3 regions of the Nocardia sp. NPDC052254 genome follow, and region 2 is predicted to be linked to each of the others. Evidence: riboswitches for the same ligand, from Rfam matches in the RefSeq annotation. Region 2 holds a riboswitch; each other region holds the start of a gene.
What was found. Region 2 has a riboswitch for cobalamin ahead of AB0L57_RS30805 (ABC transporter substrate-binding protein). Riboswitches for the same ligand answer to the same signal wherever they lie in the genome.
Positions count from the first base shown of each region.

Region 1: another riboswitch for cobalamin. It lies ahead of cobN (cobaltochelatase subunit CobN); the one in region 2 lies ahead of AB0L57_RS30805 (ABC transporter substrate-binding protein).
Region 3: another riboswitch for cobalamin. It lies ahead of metE (5-methyltetrahydropteroyltriglutamate--homocysteine S-methyltransferase); the one in region 2 lies ahead of AB0L57_RS30805 (ABC transporter substrate-binding protein).

Region 1 covers NZ_JBFAUW010000008.1:233,521-240,999, reverse strand. Annotated here, with positions in the region: gene AB0L57_RS21495 (PPOX class F420-dependent oxidoreductase) at 12-395, shown strand; gene AB0L57_RS21490 (PPOX class F420-dependent oxidoreductase) at 409-786, opposite strand; gene cobN (cobaltochelatase subunit CobN) at 872-4,504, opposite strand; cobalamin riboswitch at 4,533-4,657, opposite strand; gene AB0L57_RS21480 (hypothetical protein) at 4,850-5,092, shown strand; gene AB0L57_RS21475 (hypothetical protein) at 5,098-5,418, shown strand; gene cobG (precorrin-3B synthase) at 5,467-6,648, shown strand; gene AB0L57_RS21465 (precorrin-8X methylmutase) at 6,844-7,479, shown strand; gene AB0L57_RS21460 (precorrin-2 C(20)-methyltransferase) at 7,476-7,479, shown strand, end outside.
Region 2 covers NZ_JBFAUW010000021.1:66,998-74,476, reverse strand. Annotated here, with positions in the region: gene AB0L57_RS30815 (MFS transporter) at 1-1,275, shown strand, start outside; gene AB0L57_RS30810 (PhzF family phenazine biosynthesis isomerase) at 1,326-2,201, shown strand; cobalamin riboswitch at 2,240-2,366, shown strand; gene AB0L57_RS30805 (ABC transporter substrate-binding protein) at 2,416-3,453, shown strand; gene AB0L57_RS30800 (iron chelate uptake ABC transporter family permease subunit) at 3,483-4,487, shown strand; gene AB0L57_RS30795 (ATP-binding cassette domain-containing protein) at 4,484-5,266, shown strand; gene AB0L57_RS30790 (hypothetical protein) at 5,301-6,131, opposite strand; gene AB0L57_RS30785 (NUDIX domain-containing protein) at 6,216-6,770, shown strand; gene AB0L57_RS30780 (dihydrofolate reductase family protein) at 6,832-7,383, opposite strand; gene AB0L57_RS30775 (nucleotidyltransferase domain-containing protein) at 7,380-7,479, opposite strand, start outside.
Region 3 covers NZ_JBFAUW010000003.1:509,381-516,859, forward strand. Annotated here, with positions in the region: gene metE (5-methyltetrahydropteroyltriglutamate--homocysteine S-methyltransferase) at 223-2,508, opposite strand; cobalamin riboswitch at 2,638-2,855, opposite strand; gene AB0L57_RS11035 (pyruvate carboxylase) at 3,063-6,476, shown strand; gene rsmD (16S rRNA (guanine(966)-N(2))-methyltransferase RsmD) at 6,523-7,080, shown strand; gene coaD (pantetheine-phosphate adenylyltransferase) at 7,261-7,479, opposite strand, start outside.

The DNA.
Region 1 (7,479 bases), on a different contig from region 2:
GCTGCCTCGCTGTGGACAATCCCTTCGGCCCGGCCGGTACCGCGAACTATGTGCTTCTGACGACGTTCCGTGCGAACGGCACCGCCGTCGCGACCCCGGTATGGGCGGCACTCGACGATGCCCGGCTCTACGTCTGGACCGAAACCAACAGCTGGAAGGTCAAGCGCCTGCGCCGCAATGCCGAGGTGACGCTGCAGCCGTGCAATTACTCCGGCACACCGCACGGCGAGGTCGTCCGCGGCACCGGCACCGTCCTCGACGAGGCGGGCAGTGACCGGGTGCGCTCGCTCATCAAACGTAAATACTCGCTGATGGGGTGGCTGGTCGTGACCGGAAGTGTGCTGCGGCGCGGGCGCAAGGGCACGATCGGGATCGAGATCACCGCCGCGGGCTGATCGCCGGCGCCGCCTACCGCGCCACGATCGCCAATCCGACCGACCCGTCGCGGCCGCGGATCAGCCGGTGCCCGCGGATGAAGACCGTGCCGATCACTCCGTACTTGTGCGCGATGAGATCGCGGACCCGGTCGGTGCCGTCGGCATCGAGGATGCGCGCGGTCCCGGGGCTCACCTGCGAATCCTTGGGGCGGCCGCGCGAATCACAGGGCTGCACCGTCACCTCCGGGTTTCGGTGCAGCCGCTTGACCTTCCAGGTCTTCGGATTGGTCCACACCACCAGGTCGTCGCCGTCGGGGGCCACCCAGACCGGCGTCGCGACCGGCGTGCCGTCCTTCTTGTAGGTGGTGAGGAGCACGTACTTCTGGTGTGCGAGCTCGTTCCAGTTCATGCATTCGACAGTACGAGCCGCAATGGTCGCCGACATCGGTCCGCGGACGCATTCCCCGATCCGCACCTCGACGTAACGGCCCGGCCTATTCGAGCTCGCCCTCGGTCTCCAGGTAGATCTGACGCAACCGATCCAGCGTCTCCGGCTGCGGCGCTTCCCACAGCTTGCGTTCGGCGGCCTCGAGCAGCCGTTCGGCGATGCCGTGCAGCGCCCACGGATTCGACTCGGTCATGAACTTGCGGTTGACCTCATCGAAAACGTAGCTCTCCGAGAGCTTCTCGTACATCCAGTCGGCGACCACATTGGTGGTGGCGTCGTATCCGAACAGATAGTCCACCGTCGCGGCCATCTCGAACGCACCCTTGTATCCGTGCCGGCGCATCGCCTCGAGCCAGCGCGGATTGACCACTCGCGAGCGGAACACCCGGGTGGTCTCCTCCGACAGCGTCCGGGTCCGGACCGAGTCCGGGCGGGTGCTGTCGCCGATGTAGGCCTCCGGGTTCCTGCCGGTCAGCGCCCGGACCGCGGCGACCATGCCGCCGTGGTACTGGAAGTAGTCGTCGGAATCGGCGATGTCGTGCTCGCGGGTGTCGGTGTTCTTGGCCGCGACGGCGATGCGGCGGTATGCGGCGCGCATATCGTCGGCCGCGGGGGCGCCGTCGAGATCCCGGCCGTAGGCGTAGCCACCCCAGGTGGTGTAGACCTGCGCGAGGTCGTCGTCGGTGCGCCAGCTCTTGGAATCGATCAATTGCAGCAGGCCGGCGCCGTAGGTGCCGGGCTTGGAACCGAAGATCCGGGTGGTCGCGCGCCGGTGGTCACCGTGCTCGCCGAGATCCGCATCGGTGTGCGCGCGAACGTAATTCGACTCCGCCGGCTCGTCCAGACCCGCCACCAACCGCACCGCGTCGTCGAGTAGCGCCAGGACGTGCGGGAAGGCGTCGCGGAAGAAGCCGGAGATCCGGACCGTGACGTCGATGCGCGGCCGGCCCAGCTCCGCCTGCTCGATCACTTCGAGCCGGGTCACCCGACGGCTCGCCTCGTCCCACACCGGCCGCACCCCGAGCAGGGCGAAAACCTCGGCGATATCGTCACCGGCGGTCCGCATGGCGGAGGTGCCCCACACCGACAGGCCCACCGAACGCGGGTATTCGCCGTGATCGGCCAGATAGCGCTCGAGCAGCGAATCCGCCATGGCCTGACCGGTTTCCCAGGCCAGCCGCGACGGCACCGCCTTCGGATCCACCGAATAGAAGTTGCGGCCGGTGGGCAGGACATTGATCAGCCCGCGCAGCGGTGAACCGCTCGGACCGGCCGGAATGAAGCCGCCGTCGAGAGCGTGCAGGATGCGGCCGATCTCGACGCCGGTCTGCCGCAGCCGGGGCACGACTTCGGTGGCGGCGAAACGCAGGACCTCGACCAGTGTTTGCGGGTTCGCGACCTCCGGTTCGTGCCGGGCCACGAGTTCGTCGGCGACCCGCGCGGACCAGTCCGCGGCCTGCAACTCACCGAGCAGGCGACGGGCCCGCTGTTCGACGGCGTCGACCCGTTCGCGAACCTCCGCACCGGACTCGTCGAGTCCCAGGGCCTCGCGGAGGCCGGGCACCGCGAACTCACCGCCCCAGAGCTGACGCGCGCGCAACATGGCCAGCACCAGGTCCAGTTCGCCCTCACCGACCGGCGCCTGCCCCAGGATGTGCAGGCCGTCGCGGATCTGGACGTCCTTGATCTCGCACAGCCAGCCGTCGACGTGCAGCAGCATGTCGTCGAAGGATTCCTCGTCGGGCCGTTCGTCCAGGCCCAGATCGTGGTCCATCTTCGCGGCCCGCATGAGGGTCCAGATCTGCTGGCGGATGGCCGGCAGTTTGGCCGGGTCCAGCGTCGAGATGTTGGCGTGCTCATCGAGCAGTTGCTCCAGGCGCGCGATATCGCCGTAGGTCTCCGCGCGGGCCATCGGCGGGATCAGATGATCGACCAGGGTGGCGTGGGCGCGGCGCTTGGCCTGCGTACCCTCGCCGGGATCGTTGACCAGGAACGGGTAGATCAGCGGCAGATCGCCGAGCGCGGCATCGGTCCCGCATGCCGCCGACATGCCGAGGGTCTTACCGGGCAGCCACTCCAGATTGCCGTGCTTGCCCAGATGCACCATGGCGTCGGCACCGAAGCCACCGCCCTCGGCCGGCGCCGACAGCCATCGATAGACCGCCAGATAGTGGTGGCTCGGCGGCAGATCCGGATCGTGGTAGATCGCGACCGGGTTCTCGCCGAATCCGCGCGGCGGCTGTACCAGCAGCACGATATTGCCGAAACGCAGTGCGGCGATGACGATCTCGCCGTCGGGATCGACGGAGCGATCGACGAACAACTCACCCGGCGGCGGTCCCCACGCCTCGATCACCGCGGTGCGCAACTGCTCGGGAAGGGTCGCGAACCAGGACGCGTACTGCCGGGCGCCGATCCGGATCGGATTACCTTCCAGCTGTTCGGCACTGAGCCAGTCCTGATCCTGGCCGCCGGCCGCGATCAGCGCGTGGATGAGTGCGTCGCCATCGCGTTCGAGCAGCCCCGGCACCTGACCCGGATCGCCGAGATCGTAACCGGCCGAACTCATCTCGGTGAGCAATCGGATCGCGCTCGCGGGCGTGTCCAGGCCCACGGCATTGCCGATGCGGGCATGTTTGGTCGGGTAGGCGGACAGCATCAGGGCGATCCGGCGCCGTCCGGCGGGCAGATACCGCAGGCGCGCATGGCGGACCGCGATTCCCGCGACCCGCGCCGCGCGCTCCGGATCGGGGACGTAGGCGGACAATCCGTCGGCGTCGAACTCCTTGAACGAGAACGGCACCGTGATGATGCGCCCGTCGAATTCCGGCACCGCGACCTGGGTGGCCACATCCAGCGGCGACAGGCCGTCGTCGTTGTCCTCCCACTGGGCGCGCCCGCTGGTCAGGCACAACCCCTGCAGGATCGGCACATCCAGATCCGCCAGCGCGCCGATATCCCAGGCCTCGTCGTCACCGCCCGCCGAGGCGGTGGCGGGTTTCGTGCCACCGGCCGCCAGCACCGTCACCACCAGGGCGTCGGCCCCACGCAGGGTGTCCATCAGTTCCGGCTCGGCATTGCGCAGCGACGCGCAGTACAGCGGCAGCGGCCGGGCACCCGCCTGTTCCAGCGCCGTGCACAGCGCCTCCACATAGGCGGTGTTCCCGGCCAGATGCTGTGCCCGGTAGTACAGGACGGCCACCGTCGGGACGCGACCCGGAATCCGAGAGTCGTTACCGGTCAACGCCTCTGGCGTCCGCTCGAGCTCACCCCAGGACGGCAGCTGCACCGGCGGCTCGAAGCCGTGACCGGTCAGCAGCACCGTGTCGGACAGGAAGTTGTGCAACTGACGCAGATTGTCCGCGCCACCGGCGGCAAGGTAGTTGTGCGCGTCCGCGGCGACGCCGCCGGGAACGGTGGAGCACTCCATCAACTCGGCATCGGGTGCCATCTCGCCACCGAGTGCGACCAGGGCGATACCACTGGCCCGCAGCGCGTCCAGGCCCTCCTCCCAGGCCCGGCGCCCGCCCAGGATCCGCACCACGATCAGATCGACCCCGGTCAGCAGTTCAGGCAGGTCCTCGACCAGCAGCCGGGCCGGATTGCCCAGCCGGTAGCCGGCGCCGCTGGCCCGCGCGGACAGCAGATCGGTGTCGGAGGTGGACAGCAGCAGGATCACAGTTCTCCTCGGGTGACGCGCCCATCGCGGATTCGGCTGCCCGCCCGGAGGGTCTGACTGTCACAGTGGCGCGACCGCACCGGAATTCCACCGGATTCCTCGTAGAGCGAGCAACCCGGATGCTATCGCGCCGCCGCACCCGGCCCGCTCCGAGCCCTGCTCCGCCCGCACGGTGGCAGATCTCGATGTGGTTTCCGTTGGGACGCAATGCGGTCCACAACGACGCCGATCGCCATATCCGAGACCATGACCCCGGCGTACGCTGTGTGTATGCCAAACTCACCGGGATGGGCCAGGCGGAATCGCTTCGCCGCCTGGTCGGGAATTGTATGCATGATGATTGCTGTGGCATTGCTGGCAATGGCTCTTGCCGCTGCGGCCGGTGGGCGTGGCGGGCTGCTGCTCGTCGCCGCCGGTGCCTGTGCCGTCGTGGCGATCTTCGGATTGCTGGTATTCGAGTCCACCGTGCGCCGTGATCGCGCCGACCGGCATGTGACTCCGCACCTGCTCGACAACACCTACGCCGACGAACGGCTGTGGAAGTTGGTCATGCGCGCACGCGGTGGAAGCGGGCCGGAAGGTCGGTGATCGGAATGTCCGATACACCGAGTTGGGTCCGGCGTAATCGCCGCGTGGCCTGGACCAGCTACTTCTGCGTTCTGATCGGATTCGCGACCCTGGCGATGGGCCTCACCGCCGCCGGTACTGGACACCGGGGCTGGGCGTTGACGGCGGGGATCATCTGCGCGGTGGCGTTCATCGGCGGCATCAGCCTGTTCGGCGCGACAGCCCATCACGACCGGGTCACCCACCACGCCATCCCGAATCTGCTGTCGGATTCCTGGCCCGGCCCCGCCTTCGACTCCAGCGGTCTGCCCCGCGATCCCCGGCCGATGCTGCGACGCGGTCACTGACCGGCGCCCCCTTCCGGCGCCGCGCGAGCCTCGTAGGCTGGAACGATCATGACGCGATCCGCCCCCGACTCCTGCCCCGGCGTGCTCCGCTTGCACCAGGCCGCGGACGGCCCGCTGGCCCGGATCCGGCTGCCCGGCGGCGTGCTGACGCCCGATCAATTGCGGGCGCTGGCGAGCGCGGCGGCCGATCTCGGCGACGGCACCATCGAGCTGACCTCACGCGGCAATGTGCAATTGCGCCAGATGCACGACGCGGCCGCGCTGGCACAGCGGCTCGGCACCGCCGGTCTGCTGCCCTCACCCACACACGAGCGCGTCCGCAACATCGTCGCCTCGCCACTGTCGGGCCGGATCGGCGGCATCGCCGATGTGCGCCCGCTGGCGGCCGAGCTCGACACGGGGCTACGGGCCGCGGCCGAACTCGCCGAACTGCCCGGTCGGGTCCTGTTCACCCTCGACGACGGGCGCGGGGACGTCAGCGGATTCGGCGGCGACATCGGCATCCACGCCACCGGCCCCGGCGAATACGCGCTCGTGCTGGCCGGAGCTGATTCCGGCGCGCGGATCCCCGCCGGACGGGCGGTGTCGACGATCCTCGCGGCGGCGCACAGCTTCCAGCGGCTGCGCGGTGCGCGGTGGCGGCTGCGCGAGATCGCCGACGGGCCCGCGCGGATTCTCGATGACCTACCCCTGCGCCCGGCGGCCGCACCGGTGGAATTCACTGCCCGACAAGACATTCCGATCGGCTGGCTACCGCAGCCCGGCGATCGGATCGCATTGGGCGCGGCCGTCCCGCTCGGCGCCCTGCCGGCCCGGACCGCCGAATTCCTCGCGGCGGTGGAACATCCGATCGTCATCACCCCCTGGCGTAGTCTGCTGCTCGCGGATCTCGACGAATGGACCGCCGAACAGGTGGTACGGGTACTGGCGCCGATGGGCTTGATCTTCGACGCGGCCTCACCGTGGCTGCTGATGTCCGCCTGTGCCGGGCGGCCCGGATGCGCGAAGTCACTCACCGATGTGCGCGCCGATGCCGCCGCGGCCGTCGCGTCCGGACGGGTCGTCCCCGGCGGCGCGCCCGCACCCGACGGCACCGGAATCGACGCCGATCATGTGGTCGCGGCCGGACGTCAGCACTGGTCGGGGTGTGATCGCCGCTGCGGACGCCCGCCCGGCGCGGTCACCGATGTGGTCGCCGAACCCGGCGGTTACCGGATCACCGGCCCCTGAGCGGCCCACCGGCGAGGGCCGCGTTCCCACCGCGGCACCCGATGGCGGCGTCCACGCGACCCTTCATGATTACGCACGCTGCCGCCTGCGGGCCACATTCCCACCGCGGCACCCGATAGCGGCGTCCACGCGGGCCCTCCGTGGTTACGCACGCTGCCGCCTGCGGGCCACATTCCCACCGCTAGGGTGAACCCCATGTCCGACGTGCGTACCAGCTACCTCACCGACGGGGCCGAGATCTATCGGCGGTCGTTCGCGACCATTCGGGCCGAAGCCGATCTGGCCCGGTTTCCGGCGGACGTCGCGCAGGTCGTGGTGCGCATGATCCACGCCTGCGGGCAGGTCGACCTCACCACCGACATCTCGCACACCCCCGATGTGGTGACGGCCGCGCGCACCGCCCTGCGCGCCGGCGCGCCGATCCTGTGCGATGCCACGATGGTCGCCTCCGGAGTCACCCGCAAGCGTCTGCCCGCCGACAACGACGTGCTGTGCCTGCTGTCCGATCCGCGCGTTCCCGAACTGGCACAGCGGCTGGGCAACACCAGATCGGCCGCGGCACTGGAACTGTGGCGCACACGGCTCGGCGGCGCGGTGGTGGCGATCGGGAATGCGCCCACCGCCCTGTTCCACCTGCTCGACATGCTCGACGCGGGCGCGCCCCGCCCCGCGGCGATCCTCGGGATTCCGGTGGGCTTCATCGGCGCCGCCGAATCCAAGCGGGCCCTCGCCGAATACGGCGGCGTCGAATACCTCACCGTGCACGGCCGCCGCGGCGGCAGCGCGATCACCGCGGCCGCCCTCAATGCGATCGCGAGCGAACAGGAATGA
Region 2 (7,479 bases):
CTCGGCGCCCGAGCCGCCGCCCTGCAGTGGATCGTCGACGGCTACAGCACCGTCTTCGCGGCGCTGCTCCTGCTCGGCGGCGGCCTCGCCGATCGGTTCGGGCACCGCCGGATCTTTCTCACCGGCCTCGGGGTCTTCACCACCGCGTCGGTGGTCTGCGGCCTCGCCACCTCCGTCGGCCTGCTGGTGGCGGGGCGGCTCGCGCAGGGTGTGGGCGCCGCGCTACTCGTACCCGCGTCACTCGCACTTCTGCAGGCCACCTACCCCGATCGCACGGTGCGGGCCCGGGCGGTCGCCCTCTGGGGCGCGGTCGCCTCCGTCGCGTTCGGCGCCGGTCCGGTCGTCGGCGGAATTCTGGTCTCCGCGTTCGACTGGCGCTTCGTGTTCTGGCTGAATCTGCCCGTCGGCGCCCTCGCCATTTTCCTCACCCGGCGTCACCTGCGCGCCCGCTCCCGCACGGCAGGAGCTCGCCGGATGGACCCGCTGGGGCAGATACTCGGCGTCGTCGGGCTCGTCGCCTCGGCCTTCGGCCTCAACGAGGCGAGCACACGCGGCTGGACGGCCGCGCCGGTCCTGGCCGCCTTCGGCCTCGGCGCCGCCGCGCTGATCGCCTTCGCCCTGGTCGAGCGCGCCCTGGAGCAGCGGGCGGACGGCCGTGCGCCGCTGCTCCCCCCGTCGCTGTTCGGCTCCCGAGCATTCACCGGCACCGCCGTGATCGGGCTGCTGATCAGTCTCGGCTATTACGGCATGCTCTTCCTGAGCACTCTGTACTTCCAGCAGGAGCGCGGTCTGGGCGCCCTGGCCACCGGCTTCGCCCTGCTGCCATCGGTGTGCATGGGGTTGATCGCCGCCCCGCTGTTCAGCCGGATCGTCGCCCGCACCGGCCCGTACGTCCCGATGGCCGCGGGTCTGGCGCTGGGCACCGCCGGCTTCCTCGGCTGGCTGGTCGCCGGACCGCACACTCCCTACTGGGCGCTGTTGTTCGCCCTGATCGCCACGGGTCTCGGCCAGACCACGACCGCCCTGGCCGCCACCGCGGCGATCATCGACGCGGCTCCGGCGTCGGGGGCGGGCATCGCGGCCGCCGTCTTCAACGTCTCCCGCCAGGTCGGGAGCACCGTCGGCGTCGCGCTGTTCGGCACACTCGCCGCCGCCGGCGACTTCATCCCCGGTCTACGGCTCTCGGCGGCCCTTGCCGCAGCGGCCTTCGCCATCGGCACCCTGCTCGCCCTGTCCGCCTCGCGGCAACGGTGGGGCACGCCCGGCCGCCGGTGACCGCTCGCCCACATTTCCCCAATCTGACTCTCCGACAAGGGATCTCACTCATGAACAGCCCGATCACCGACAACGTCCTGCATTACACCGCCTTCGCGACCAGCCCCCACGGCGGCAACCCCGCCGGCGTCGTACTCGACGCCGCCGGACTCGACGACACCACGATGCTCGGCATCGCCGCCGCACTCGGTTACTCGGAATCCGCCTTTCTCACCCCGGGTCCCGACCCGGACGACCTCCGGTCCTGCACCCTCCGGTTCTTCAGCCCCGAGGCGGAAGTGGACTTCTGCGGCCACGCCACCGTGGCCGCCGCCATCGCGCTCGGCGAAAAGCTCGGCGCCGGGAACTTCGACCTGCACACCCGGGCGGGCCGGGTGCCGGTCACCGTCCACGAGGAAGCCGGAATACCGAAGGCCACGCTCACCAGCGTGCCGCCGCGGGTGTACGAGGCGGACCCGGCGGATGTCGCGGAAGCCCTGGCGGCACTCGGCTGGGCGAAGCGGGAGTTGGATGCCGCGCTGCCCCCGAAGATCGCCTACGCGGGGGTGCGCCACCTCGTGCTGGCGGCGGCCACACGACAGCGACTGGCCGACCTGGACTACGACTTCGACCGCCTGCTCGCCCTGATGCGCCGGCTCGATCTGACCACGGTGCAGCTGGTCTGGCGTCAATCCGCGACGGTCTTCCACGTCCGCGACCCATTCCCTGTCGGCGGCGTCGTCGAAGACGCCGCCACGGGCGCCGCCGCTGCCGCCTTCGGCGCATATGCCCGCCGGCTCGGTCTGGTCCCGCCCGACGCCCGGTTGACCCTCCACCAGGGCCACGACATGGGGCGGCCCTCACTGCTGGAAGTCACGCTCGATCCGGGCCAGGAGCGGATCCGGGTGTCGGGCACCGCAGTCCGGCTCGACCCACCTCTGCGCTGATCCGGCGACGGTGGCCAGCACGCCATCCGTCCGAAAAGTCCATTTATCCCACCGGTAGCATCTGGGCAGCGATCGTCGAGGGAACACCGGTGTGAATCCGGGGCTGACGCGCAACGGTAACGGCTCGATTCGGGCCGGAGCCCGGCTACTCGGTGATCGTGGTACCGCTTTTCACGGCTCCGCGGCCGGGCCCTGATCAAGGAGTTCACGCCTCATGCGTTCGGTGATCCGGCACCTCGGTGCCCTGTTCGCGCTGCTTGTCACGGTGAGCCTCGCCGGGTGCGCCGGCCGCGGCGACACCGCCGGCCCACCCGCCGAGTCCCGGGCCGGTTTCCCCCTGACGATCCAGAATTGCGGGCGGGCGGTCACCGTCGAGGCGCCGCCGCGGCGGGCGGTTTCGCTCAATCAGGGATCGACGGAGATTCTGCTGTCACTGGGCCTGGCCGATCGGATGGCCGGCACCGCCACCTGGACCGACCCGGTGCGCGCGGATCTGGCCGACGCCAATGCGAAGGTGCCGCGACTGGCCGAGAATCAGCCGTCGCTCGAGGCCGTGCTCGGCGCCGAGCCCGATTTCGTCGCCGCGTCCTTCGGCGGCACTCTGGGCACCGGCGGCGTGGCCGACCGCGACCGGTTCGATCAGCTCGGGGTGCCGAACTATCTGTCACCGACCGACTGCGAAGGCCGGACCTCGAGTGTGAACGCCGACGGCGGCCGCACCGAACCGCTGCGCATCGACTCGGTCTACACCGAAATCCGTCAGCTGGCCGCGATCTTCGATGTGAGCGATCGCGGCGAGACGCTGATCGCGTCCTTGCAGCGCCGCCTCGACGCGGCCACCGCGGCCACGAAGAACTCGGGTGTGCGCCTCGCATTCTGGTTCTCCGACATCCGCACGCCGTATATGGCCGGATGCTGTGGTTCCTCCGGAATCATCGCGGACGCGACCGGTACGAGCAACGTCTTCGCCGACACCACCGACGAATGGCCACAGGTCGGCTGGGAAAGCGTCGCCGACCGTGATCCGGACGCCCTGGTGCTCGCCGACCTGAGCCGGCGCACGATCGACGGTGACGGCCTCGACAGCAAAATCGCCTTCCTGCAGTCACATCCGGTCACCCAGCGGATGGCTGCCGTGCGGGAGAAACGGTTCGTCGTGGTCAACGGCGCCGATCTGAATCCATCGCTGCGCACCGTGGACGGGGTGGAGAAGGTGGCGGCGGCGCTGGCGCAGTGGGGACCGGTCCGCTGACCGCGACCATCGCCCGGCGCAGGGTGCCGGTGGTCGCGGTCCTGCTGGCGACCGGGCTCGCGGTGCTGGTGGTCTCGATCGCGATCACGCTGACCATCGGCCCGGCCGATCTGTCGGTGAGCGAGGTCTATTCGGTCGTGGGCGAACACCTCGGATTCGACGCGGCGCACGTCAGCCGGATCAAAGAGGGCATCGTATGGGAGCTGCGACTGCCCCGCACGCTGCTCGCGGCGATCTGCGGCGCCGGGCTGGCGCTGTGTGGTGCGATCATGCAGTCGGTGCTGCGCAATCCGCTGGCCGATCCGTTCGTACTCGGCATCTCCTCCGGCGCGTCGACCGGCGCGGTAGCGGTGGCGGTACTCGGTCTCGGCGGCGGGGCGATTTCGCTGACCGCCGGCGCGTTCGGCGGGGCGATCGCCGCGTTCGCGCTGGTGCTGATCCTCGCCGCCGCCGTCGGTGGCGGGACGGCCCGCATCATTCTGGCCGGTGTCGCGGCGACGCAGCTGTTCTCGGCGCTCACCTCGTTCATCGTGGTGTCCAGCGCCGATGCCGAACAGACCCGGGGCGTGTTGTTCTGGCTGCTCGGTTCGCTGTCCGGTGCGGACTGGAACGACGTCGCCGTGTGCGGGGCGATCACGGGTGCCGGACTCGTGATCTGCCTGAGCTGCGCCCCGGCGCTGGACGCGTTCACCTTCGGTGAGTCCGCGGCGGCGGCATTGGGTATTCCGGTGCGGACGACGCGGGCGCTGTTGCTCGCGGTCACCGCGTTGATCACCGCCGCCCTGGTGAGCGCGGCCGGTGCGATCGGATTCGTCGGATTGGTGCTGCCGCACGCGGCACGCCTGGTCGTCGGGCCGCGGCACCGCCGATTGCTGCCGGTGACCGTGCTGGCCGGCGCGATCTTCACGGTCTGGGTCGATGTGGCCGCGCGAACCGTCTTCGCGCCCACCGAAGTTCCCGTCGGGGTCGCGACCGCGCTGATCGGCGTTCCGGCGTTCATCGCACTGCTGCTACGGAATCGAGCGATGGCATGACATTGCGCGCGGAGCATCTGCGTTGGACGCGGGGCGGGAACCTGGTACTCGACGATGTCACCATCGAGCCCGCCGTCGGCGAGACCATCGGCGTGCTCGGGCCGAACGGTTCGGGCAAATCCTCGCTGCTGCGCCTGCTCAGCGGTATCGGCCGCCCCGACGGCGGGCGGGTACTCCTCGACGGCGCCGATATCAGCGGCTGGCGCCGCAACCGGATCGCGCGCCGGGTCGCGGTCGTCGAACAGCACGCCGACACCGAGATCGACATCACCGTCGAAGACGTGGTGTCACTCGGGCGTATCCCCCATCGCGGGGTGTTCGGCGGCGATGCCGGCAGTGATGCCGAGGCGGTACGAAAGGCGTTGGCGCACACCGCGATGGCCGACAAGGCACAGAACCGCTGGCACACGCTGTCCGGTGGCGAACGCCAGCGCACGCATATCGCGCGGGCGCTGGCCCAGCAACCGCGTGAGCTACTGCTGGACGAACCGACGAACCACCTCGACATCCGCCATCAGCTCGATCTCCTCACCCTGGTGACCGCGCTCCCGGTGACCTGCTACATCGCGCTGCACGACCTCAACCTGGCCGCGATGTTCTGCGACCGGGTACTGATCCTGGACCGTGGCCGCATCGTCGGCTTCGGCGCGCCCGCCGAGGTGATCACCACCGACATGGTCAGCCGGGTGTATCAGGTGCGCGCCCAGATCGGCACCGACCCCGATCGGGGATATCCCGTGGTGTCGTTCCGTCCCGATCTGCCTGATCAGGGTGTGTGACGCCGGACAGCGTTCGGGCACGGTCGAACCCGCTTCAGCCGACTGAGACCCGGCGAATCCATTCCTCCGGATCCTCGCGCAACATGTCCCCGCGGTCGATGGCGAAATCGCCGTTGGGCAGCGTCTGCCCGTCGCCGTAGTACCGCCCGATCACATTGTCCGGCAGATAGGAACGCAAGCCCCGGGACATCTCGTCCGGATAATCCACTGCCCGGCCCCATTCCGGCGGGGTCTCATCGCTGCCGAACAGGACCCAGTGGTCGACGGGGACGGGATCGCGCACGTCGGGCGCACCGCCGGTGTGTGCGTCCAATGCGGGAGCGACGAGCAGATCGGGGTCGGCGGGTGCGAACCACAACATCAGTGGCTTGGCCCTTTCCGCCTCCGCATTGTCGAAGCAGCACAACACGATCGTGTGGTTCGGGAAGTGGTCGGCGTAGAAGGTGAACAGCTCGGGTCGAAGCGGCGGCCGCCTGCGCCGGGGGACGCGATCGAGTGCCGCGGGAATCGCCCGCGGATCATCGGCGAGCAGCACCGTGTACACGTCGTGCTCGAAAATTCGGACCTGGGGAACCGAACCCATCCAGTCGATGCCATCGGACCGCGCGCTCGCCGCCGGGACCGGACCCACCGCGTCCACCATCCGTTGCAGCACGTCCCCGTGCTGCTGGACCGATACGAAGTTGTCCCGCGTCATGGTCTCGGCGGCGGGCACGTGCAGCAGCATCGCGTTGGCCCCGCCGGACAGATCGACGGCCGTGTTCTGGTATCCGAGAACGTGAATCATCCCGTGGTAGGGATGGTCGACTCGTCCGCAGTAGACGGTGGTGCCGGTGAACGCGGCACGCGCGACGGAGACACACATGGGTGTCACTCTATGGGCGGGTTCGGGACACGAGTCAGCGGATATGCGGGCAGTGGTGTCGGTGCTCGCCGCTATGGTCGCAGCATGAGTCCCGCCACTGTTGCTGTCGCCCAGCTCATCCGGGGAATCTCGCCACTCGATGCGATCGAACTACACCACATCGATACGGCACTGACGTGGCTCGCCGGTACCGATGACATTTTCCGGCGCATCTCCCGGCCTGCCACTCCCGCACAGCATCTGGTGTCCTATGTGGTGGTCGTCGACCCGGACGAACGGGCGCTGCTGCTCGGCTCGCACGTGAAGTCGGGGCTGTGGCTGCCGATGGGCGGACATGTCGAACCGGGCGAACATCCGCTCGAGGCCGCCGTGCGCGAAGCCTCCGAGGAAATCGGCATCGAGGCCGAATTCACCGTGGTGGGTGCTGCTCCCCTGTTCCTCACCATCACCACGACCGTCGGTGACAACTCACATTGCGATGTGTCGCTGTGGTATGTCGTCCGAGGTCACCGCGCACACACCTACCACCTCGATCCCGCCGAGTTCTCGAAAGCGCAATGGTGGGACCTCGATTCGCGCGCACTCCCGGAATCCGACCCGCACCTCGGCCGGTTCCTCACCAAGCTCACCGCCGCGTGAGTGCACAGGGCGGGACGCGGCGGTTCGTTGACCGGTGGGCAGGCGGCTGACGGACCGGACCTCAGTCGGCGCGGTAACGCATCATCACCACGGTGGCGAAATGTCTCGTCTCGGTCAATCGGAGTCGGAGGCGCTCGTCCAGCGACGGGAACATCGGGGTGCCGCCGCCGAGTACCACCGGCGAGACGAACAACTGGTACTCGTCGATGAGTCCGTGCGGCATCAGTGCGGCCGCGAGCCCCGCACCGCCGACCTCCATGACGCCGTCGCCACCGGCCTTGAGCCTGCGAACCTCCTCGACCGCGTTCTCACGGACCAGGGTGCTGTTCCACTGCACCGCGGTGAGCGTCCGGGAGAACACGACCTTGGGCTTGTTCGTCCAGAGCTCGCCGAACTCCCGCTGGATGGGCGACGCGTCCTCGGCTACGTGCGGCCAGTACTCGGCCATCAGCTCGTAGAGCCGGCGGCCGTGCAACGAGACCTCGATCTCGCGGTAGCGGTCGTTGTGGAACTGGTGCAGTTCCTCGTCCGGGTCGGTCCAGTCGATGCGCCCGCCGCGATCGTTGATGTAGCCGTCCAGAGATACGGTGAACCCATAGATCAGTTTCCTCATGACTGGGTAGACCTCCCCCACGACCGAAATTCATCGGTGCTCCCCCTCGGCGCGCGCTCCACACACTCCCCGGCCCAGGACAGGAACTGTGCGACA
Region 3 (7,479 bases), on a different contig from region 2:
GGCGATCCAGGGCCCTGGGCACAGGGGTATTTGATCTACATAAGCCCTGCGTATTGTGCGAAGTGCGGGGGATTCGACGAACGTGAACAAGTGCGCGGCGCGGTCGTGTCGCCGCCCCCGCAATCATCCGGCACACGGCCGGTGCGTCGCTGCTGACCCGATGCCGGCATCCGGATCGCCCGGTCGGCGACCCGGATGCGCCGGGTCGCCGACCGGTACGGGTCAGCGCACCAGCTGGGCGGCGTTCACCATGTTGCGCAGCGAGGCCTCCACCTCGGTGCGGCCGCGGGTCTTGAGCCCGCAGTCGGGATTGACCCACAGCCGTTCGGCGGGAACGGCTTTCATCGCCTCGCGCAGGGAGGTCTCGATCTCGGACACACTCGGAACCCGGGGCGAGTGGATGTCGTAGACACCCGGCCCGATCCCCAGGGCGTAACCGACGGCATTGAGGTCGTCGAGAATCTCCATGTGCGAGCGTGCCGCCTCCACGGAGGTGACATCGGCATCCAAAGCCGCGATGGCGCCGATGATCTCACCGAATTCGGAGTAGCACAGATGGGTGTGGATCTGGGTGTCGTCGCGAACACCGCTGGTGGCCAGGCGGAATGCGGTCACCGCCCAGTCCAGGTACTGCTGCTGATCGCCACGCCGCAGCGGCAGCAGTTCTCGCAACGCGGGCTCGTCGACCTGGACCACCCGGATGCCGGCGGCCTCGAGGTCGACGGTTTCGTCCCGGATCGCCAGTGCGACCTGCCGCGCGGTATCGGCCAGCGGCTGATCATCGCGCACGAACGACCAGGCCAGGATGGTGACCGGACCGGTCAGCATGCCCTTGACCGGCTTCTGCGTGAGCGACTGGGCGTAGGTGATCCATTCCACCGTCATCGGCGCGGTGCGCACCACATCGCCGAAGAGGATCGGGGGCCGCACGCAGCGGGTGCCGTAGGACTGCACCCACCCGTTGTGGGTCGCGGCGAAGCCGTCGAGCTGCTCGGCGAAGTACTGCACCATGTCATTGCGCTCGGGCTCGCCGTGCACGAGCACATCGAGACCCAGATCTTCTTGCAGCGCAATGACATCGGCGACCTCGGCACGCATCTGTTCCTGATACTGCGCGTCGGTGATCTCACCCGAACGCAGTGCGGCGCGGGCGGTACGGATCGCCGTGGTCTGCGGGTAGGAGCCGATCGTGGTGGTCGGCAGCAGCGGCAGGCGCAGATGTTCGCGCTGCAGCTCCCGGCGCCGATCCGCCGGGGCGCGCCCGGTGTCCCCGTCGTCGAGGCCGGCCAGGCGGGTGCGGACGGCCTCGTTACGCAGTCGCGGATCCGCGCGCCGGCTCTCGATGGCGGCGCGTGCCTCGGCGAGCTCGGCGGCGACGGACTCGGTACCCGCGCCGATCGCCTCGGCCAGGATCCGGACCTCGGTGATCTTCTCCGCACCGAAGGCCAGCCAGGTCCGCAGGACCGGATCCAGATCGGGTTCGGCGGCCAGCGAATACGGCACGTGCAGCAGCGAACTCGAGGACGAGACCGCCAGCGTCCCGGACGATCCCAGCAGAGTGCCCAGTTCGCCGAGCGCCGACTCCAGATCGGTGCGCCAGATGTTGCGGCCGTCCACGACGCCGGCGACGACGAGCTTGCCCGCCAGCGCCGGGATCGCCGCCACCTCGGAAACCGTGGCGCCGGAACGGAAGTCGAGTGCGACACCCTCGATCTCGGTGGCCGCCAGTGCGCCCAGAGCGGGGCCCGGTGAGCCGAAGTAGGTGGCCACCAGGATCTTCGGGCGATGTGTCGCCGCCGCGAGTTCGGCATAGGTGCTACGCACCGTCTGGACCTCGGCGTCGGACAGATCGCGTACGAGTGCGGGCTCGTCGATCTGCACCCAGCCGGCGCCGGCGTCGGCCAGCTGTCCCAGTAGATCGCGGTAGAGCGGAATCAGCTCACCCAGCCGATCCGCCGGCGCGACCCCGTCGACTCCCTTGGACAGTGCCAGGAAGGTCAGCGGGCCGATCACCACCGGCCGGGCGTTCACCCCCAGTTCCTGGGCCTCGGCCAATTCGGCCAGCAGCTTCGACGGATCGAGTGCGAACTGGGTGTCCGGGCCGATCTCGGGGACCAGATAGTGGTAGTTGGTGTCGAACCACTTGGTCATCTCCAGGGGTTCGATCCCGTCGGCGCCGCGAGCGGCGGCGAAGTAGCGATCCAGCGGATCGGCGATGCCGGCGACTCGCGAGGGCAGCGCGCCCAGCAGGACAGCGGTGTCGAGCATCTGGTCGTAGTGGGAGAAGGTACCCACCGGTACGGAATCGAGCCCGGCGGCCTGAGCGGCGGTCAGTCCCTCGGTGCGCAGTGTGCGGCCGACCGAGGTCAGTTCGGCGGCGTCCATCCGCCCGGCCCAATAGCCTTCGATGGCGCGTTTGAGCTCGCGCCGTGGCCCGATGCGCGGCAGGCCCAGGACCGTCGCGGTGAAATGTTGCGCGGTCGGATGGTGATTGTCTGTGACGGTCACGGTGTTCTCCAGTAGTGGAAGTCACGGGACACCGCCGCAAGGACGGACGGAGCCCACACACCTGGCCGCACCGAGGTCCGGCCCACCGGGTCCGCCCGCCCGATCCACGAGGCGGTGACCGCCGGATACGGCGTATCCGGCACAACCGGCAGGTCTTCGGACTCACAGGCATCGGTCGGGGACCGGTCCGGAGATGCGCCCCGGATATCGCCTACTGGCCGTCGCTTCCCGGAAGATTCCAGTGCTCATGACGGCGTTCGTTCCTGTTCACCGCTGCGGGACAGTCCCGGGTTCCCACCGGGTTCCCTCTTCGCCGGTCCGCGAGGACCGGTGTCGACGCTGCACGCGACGCTCGGGGCTCCAACTCGTCGACGGCAGCGAACCAGCTGCGCCGTCCAGGGTAATCCACGCGAGTGATCGGTCGTCGCCGGGAGTGCCCGGATGTTACGGCCGCGACAACACAACTTCGCAGATTCCCGGGGCCGCTCTGTGAGGATGGCTGCGAAGCCGTATTCGCTGTTCGTGCCCGCTCAGCGGCCGGGTACCTTGGTCGAATGTTCTCCAAAGTGCTGGTCGCCAACCGCGGGGAAATCGCCATTCGCGCCTTCCGTGCCGCATACGAGCTGGGCATCGGCACCGTGGCGGTTTTCCCCTATGAAGACCGCAATTCGGTGCATCGCCTGAAGGCCGACGAGTCGTATCAGATCGGGGTGCCCGGACATCCGGTGCGCGCTTATCTGTCGATTCCCGAAATCGTGAGTGCGGCGAAATCGGCCGGTGCCGATGCCGTCTATCCGGGGTACGGGTTCCTGTCGGAGAATCCGGATCTGGCCGCCGCCTGCGCGGCGGAGGGAATCACCTTCATCGGGCCGTCGGCCGAGGTGCTCGAGCTGACCGGCAACAAGGCGCGCGCCATTGCCGCGGCCCGGGCCGCGGGTCTGCCGGTGCTCAACTCCAGCGAGCCCTCGGCGGACGTCGCCGAGTTGCTGACGGCATCGGAGTCGATGGAGTTCCCGGTCTTCGTCAAGGCGGTCGCCGGTGGTGGTGGTCGCGGTATGCGCCGGGTCGCCGATCGGGTCCAGTTGCGCGAGGCCATCGAGGCCGCGATGCGCGAGGCGGAGTCGGCCTTCGGTGATCCGACTGTGTTCCTCGAGCAGGCGGTGATCGATCCGCGTCACATCGAGGTCCAGATTCTGGCGGATCAGCACGGCAACGTGATGCACCTGTTCGAGCGGGACTGCTCGCTGCAGCGCCGGCACCAGAAGGTGATCGAACTCGCGCCCGCGCCGAATCTCGACCCCGCACTGCGCGAGCGGATCTGCGCGGACGCGGTGGCCTTCGCCCGCCAGATCGGTTACTCCTGTGCGGGCACCGTGGAATTCCTGCTCGACGAGCGCGGACAGCATGTGTTCATCGAGATGAATCCGCGTATCCAGGTCGAGCACACGGTGACCGAGGAGATCACCGATGTCGATCTCGTGCAGTCACAGCTGCGCATCGCCGCCGGAGAGACCCTGACCGATCTGGGCCTGAGCCAGGACAGCGTCTCGATTCACGGTGCGGCGCTGCAGTGCCGGATCACCACCGAGGATCCGGCCAACGGCTTCCGGCCCGACACCGGCCGCATCACCGCCTACCGCAGTCCGGGCGGTGGTGGTATCCGGCTCGACGGCGGCGCGAATCTGGGTGCGGAGGTGGGCGCGCACTTCGACTCGATGCTGGTGAAGCTGACCTGCCGCGGCCGCGACTTCGACCAGGCCGTGGCGCGGGCCCGGCGTGCGGTGGCGGAGTTCCGGATTCGCGGCGTGGCCACCAATATTCCGTTCCTGCAGGCCGTCCTCGACGATCCGGATTTCCGGGCGGGGCGGATCACCACCTCGTTCATCGGCGAGCGGCCACAGCTGCTGACCCAGCGTGGATCCGCCGACCGCGGCACCCGCATCCTGCGCTATCTGGCGGATGTGACGGTGAACAAGCCGCACGGAGAACGGCGGACGGCGGTGTATCCGCACGACAAACTGCCCGCGATCGATCTGAGCGCCGCGCCGCCGGACGGCACCCGTCAGCGTCTGCTGACCCTGGGACCCGAGGGTTTCGCTCGCTGGCTGCGCGAGCGCGACGCGGTCGGGGTCACCGACACCACTTTCCGTGACGCGCATCAGTCGCTGCTGGCCACTCGGGTGCGGACTCGCGGCCTGCTGCAGGTCGCCGGGCACGTGGCGCGGATGACGCCGGAGTTGCTGTCGGTGGAGTGCTGGGGCGGCGCGACCTACGATGTGGCGCTTCGGTTCCTGTACGAAGATCCCTGGGAGCGCCTTGCCGCGTTGCGGGAGGCGATCCCGAACATCTGCCTGCAGATGCTGCTGCGTGGCCGCAACACCGTCGGCTACACCCCGTATCCGGAACAGGTGACCCGCGCGTTCGTGCAAGAGGCCACCGATACGGGCATTGATATCTTCCGGATCTTCGACGCACTCAACAATGTCGACCAGATGCGTCCCGCGATCGACGCGGTCCGCGAAACCGGTACGGCGGTGGCCGAAGTCGCGCTGTCCTACACCGGTGACCTGTCGAACCCGGACGAGAACCTCTACACCCTCGACTACTACCTGAAGCTGGCCGAGCAGATCGTCGAGGCCGGGGCACACGTCATCGGTATCAAGGACATGGCCGGACTGCTGCGGGCTCCCGCAGCGCACACCCTGGTCACGGCCCTGCGCAGTAACTTCGATCTGCCGGTGCACGTGCACACCCACGACACTCCGGGCGGTCAGCTGGCGACTTATCTGGCGGCGTGGCAGGCCGGAGCGGACGCCGTCGACGGTGCCAGCGCGCCGATGGCGGGTACGACCAGTCAGCCCGCGCTGTCGGCGATCGTGGCCGCCGCCGCGCATTCGCCGCGCGACACCGGGTTGAATCTGGAGGCCGTGTGCGACCTCGAGCCGTACTGGGAGGCGTTGCGAAAGGTGTACGCGCCGTTCGATGTTGCGGCATCCGGCCTGACATCCCCGACCGGGCGCGTGTACGAGCACGAGATTCCCGGCGGGCAGTTGTCGAATCTGCGTCAGCAGGCCATCGCACTGGGGCTGGGGGATCGGTTCGAGGAGGTCGAGGCGAAATACGCGGGGGCGGACCGGCTGCTGGGCCGACTGGTCAAGGTGACGCCGTCGTCGAAGGTGGTCGGCGATCTGGCGCTGTCGCTGGTGGGATCCGGGGTCGACGTGGACAGTTTCGCCGCCGACCCGGCTCGGTACGACATCCCGGACTCGGTGATCGGTTTCCTGCGTGGGGAACTCGGCACTCCGGCCGGTGGCTGGCCGGAGCCGTTCCGCACCCGTGCGCTGGAGGGCCGTGGGCCCGCGAAACCGGAAGTGCCGCTCACCGACGAGGATTCGGCCGCACTGGCGGGGACCTCACAGCAGCGCCGCGACACCCTGAACCGCTTGTTGTTCCCCGCGCCGACCGCCGAATTCCTCGCACATCGTGAGAAATACGGTGATACGACCGGATTGTCGGCCAACCAGTTCTTCTACGGACTGCGGCACAACGAGGAACACCGGGTCGAGCTGGAGAAGGGTGTCACCCTGCTCATCGGGCTGGAAGCGATCTCCGAGCCCGACGATCGCGGTATGCGCACGGTCATGTGCATCCTCAACGGGCAACTGCGTCCGGTTCTGGTGCGTGACCGTTCCATCGCCAGCGACGTCCCGGTCGCGGAGAAGGCCGACAAGAACAACGCCGCGCACATCGCGGCACCGTTCGCGGGGGTGGTGACACTGACCGTCGGCGAGGGCGACACCGTCACCGCGGGCGGCACGGTCGGCACCATCGAGGCCATGAAGATGGAGGCCGCCATCACCGCACCCCGCGGTGGTGTGGTCGCCCGCGTGGCCATCGGACCGGTCCAGCAGGTCGAAGGCGGAGATCTACTGGTCGAGTTGCGGATCAACGAGGCATCCGCCGAGTGACCCGGACGGTGTTTCGGACCGGCCGAGGCGATATCGAGGTCCCGCGGTGACCAGGATCGTCGCGGGTTCGGCCGGTGGGCGGCGGCTGCGCGTCCCACCGGCCGGGACCCGGCCCACCTCCGACCGGGTTCGCGAAGCCCTGTTCAATCTGCTCGCCGCCCGGATGGATTTCGACGGCGCCCGGGTGCTGGACCTGTACGCGGGCTCGGGTGCGCTGGGGCTGGAGGCGTTGTCGCGCGGGGCATCTCACGCGCTGCTCGTCGAATCCGACCGCAAGGCCGCCGCGATCATCCGCGGCAATATCGCCGACCTCGCCATCTCCGGCGCCGAATTACGTGCGGGCACAGTCGCTTCGGTCCTGGCGACCGCGCCGGCCGAACCCTATGACCTGGTGCTGTCGGATCCGCCCTACGCCGTGACCGAAGCCGCGATCGAGGCGGATCTCGCGGCGCTGGCCACCGGCGCGTGGTTGCACGAGGACGCCCTGATCGTCGTCGAGCGATCGGCCCGCTCACCGGAAACCGATTGGCCTGCACCGTATTCGGCGCTGAAGCCCCGCCGCTACGGCGAAACCCGCATCGACCTGGCGGAATACCGCCCCTGAACGACACCGCGGGCGCCCCGGCGACGGTCGGCCGCGAGCCCTCGGGATCATTGTCCGTGCCGGACGGCGTCCGACGGTGGTGGGGCCTGTTCTCTGCGCTCCGGCCGTGATCCTCGCGTGTGTTCCGCTCCGGCAGTCGCCCCGACGAGATCGGGCACGCGGTGCCCGAGTGGGTACCTCTCAGCCGCGACGTTCGGCGATGCGAGCCAGCAGCCGCTTGTGCACCGCAGGCGGAAGCATGTCGGCAACATCGCCGCTCAAGGCCGCGACCTCCTTGATCAATGAACTCGACAGGAAGGTGTGGGCCGGATTGCTGGCCAGGAAATAGGTGTCGACGCCCGTCAATTTCCTGTTCATCTGCGCCATCTGCAGTTCGTAGCCGAAGTCGGTGGCGTCGCG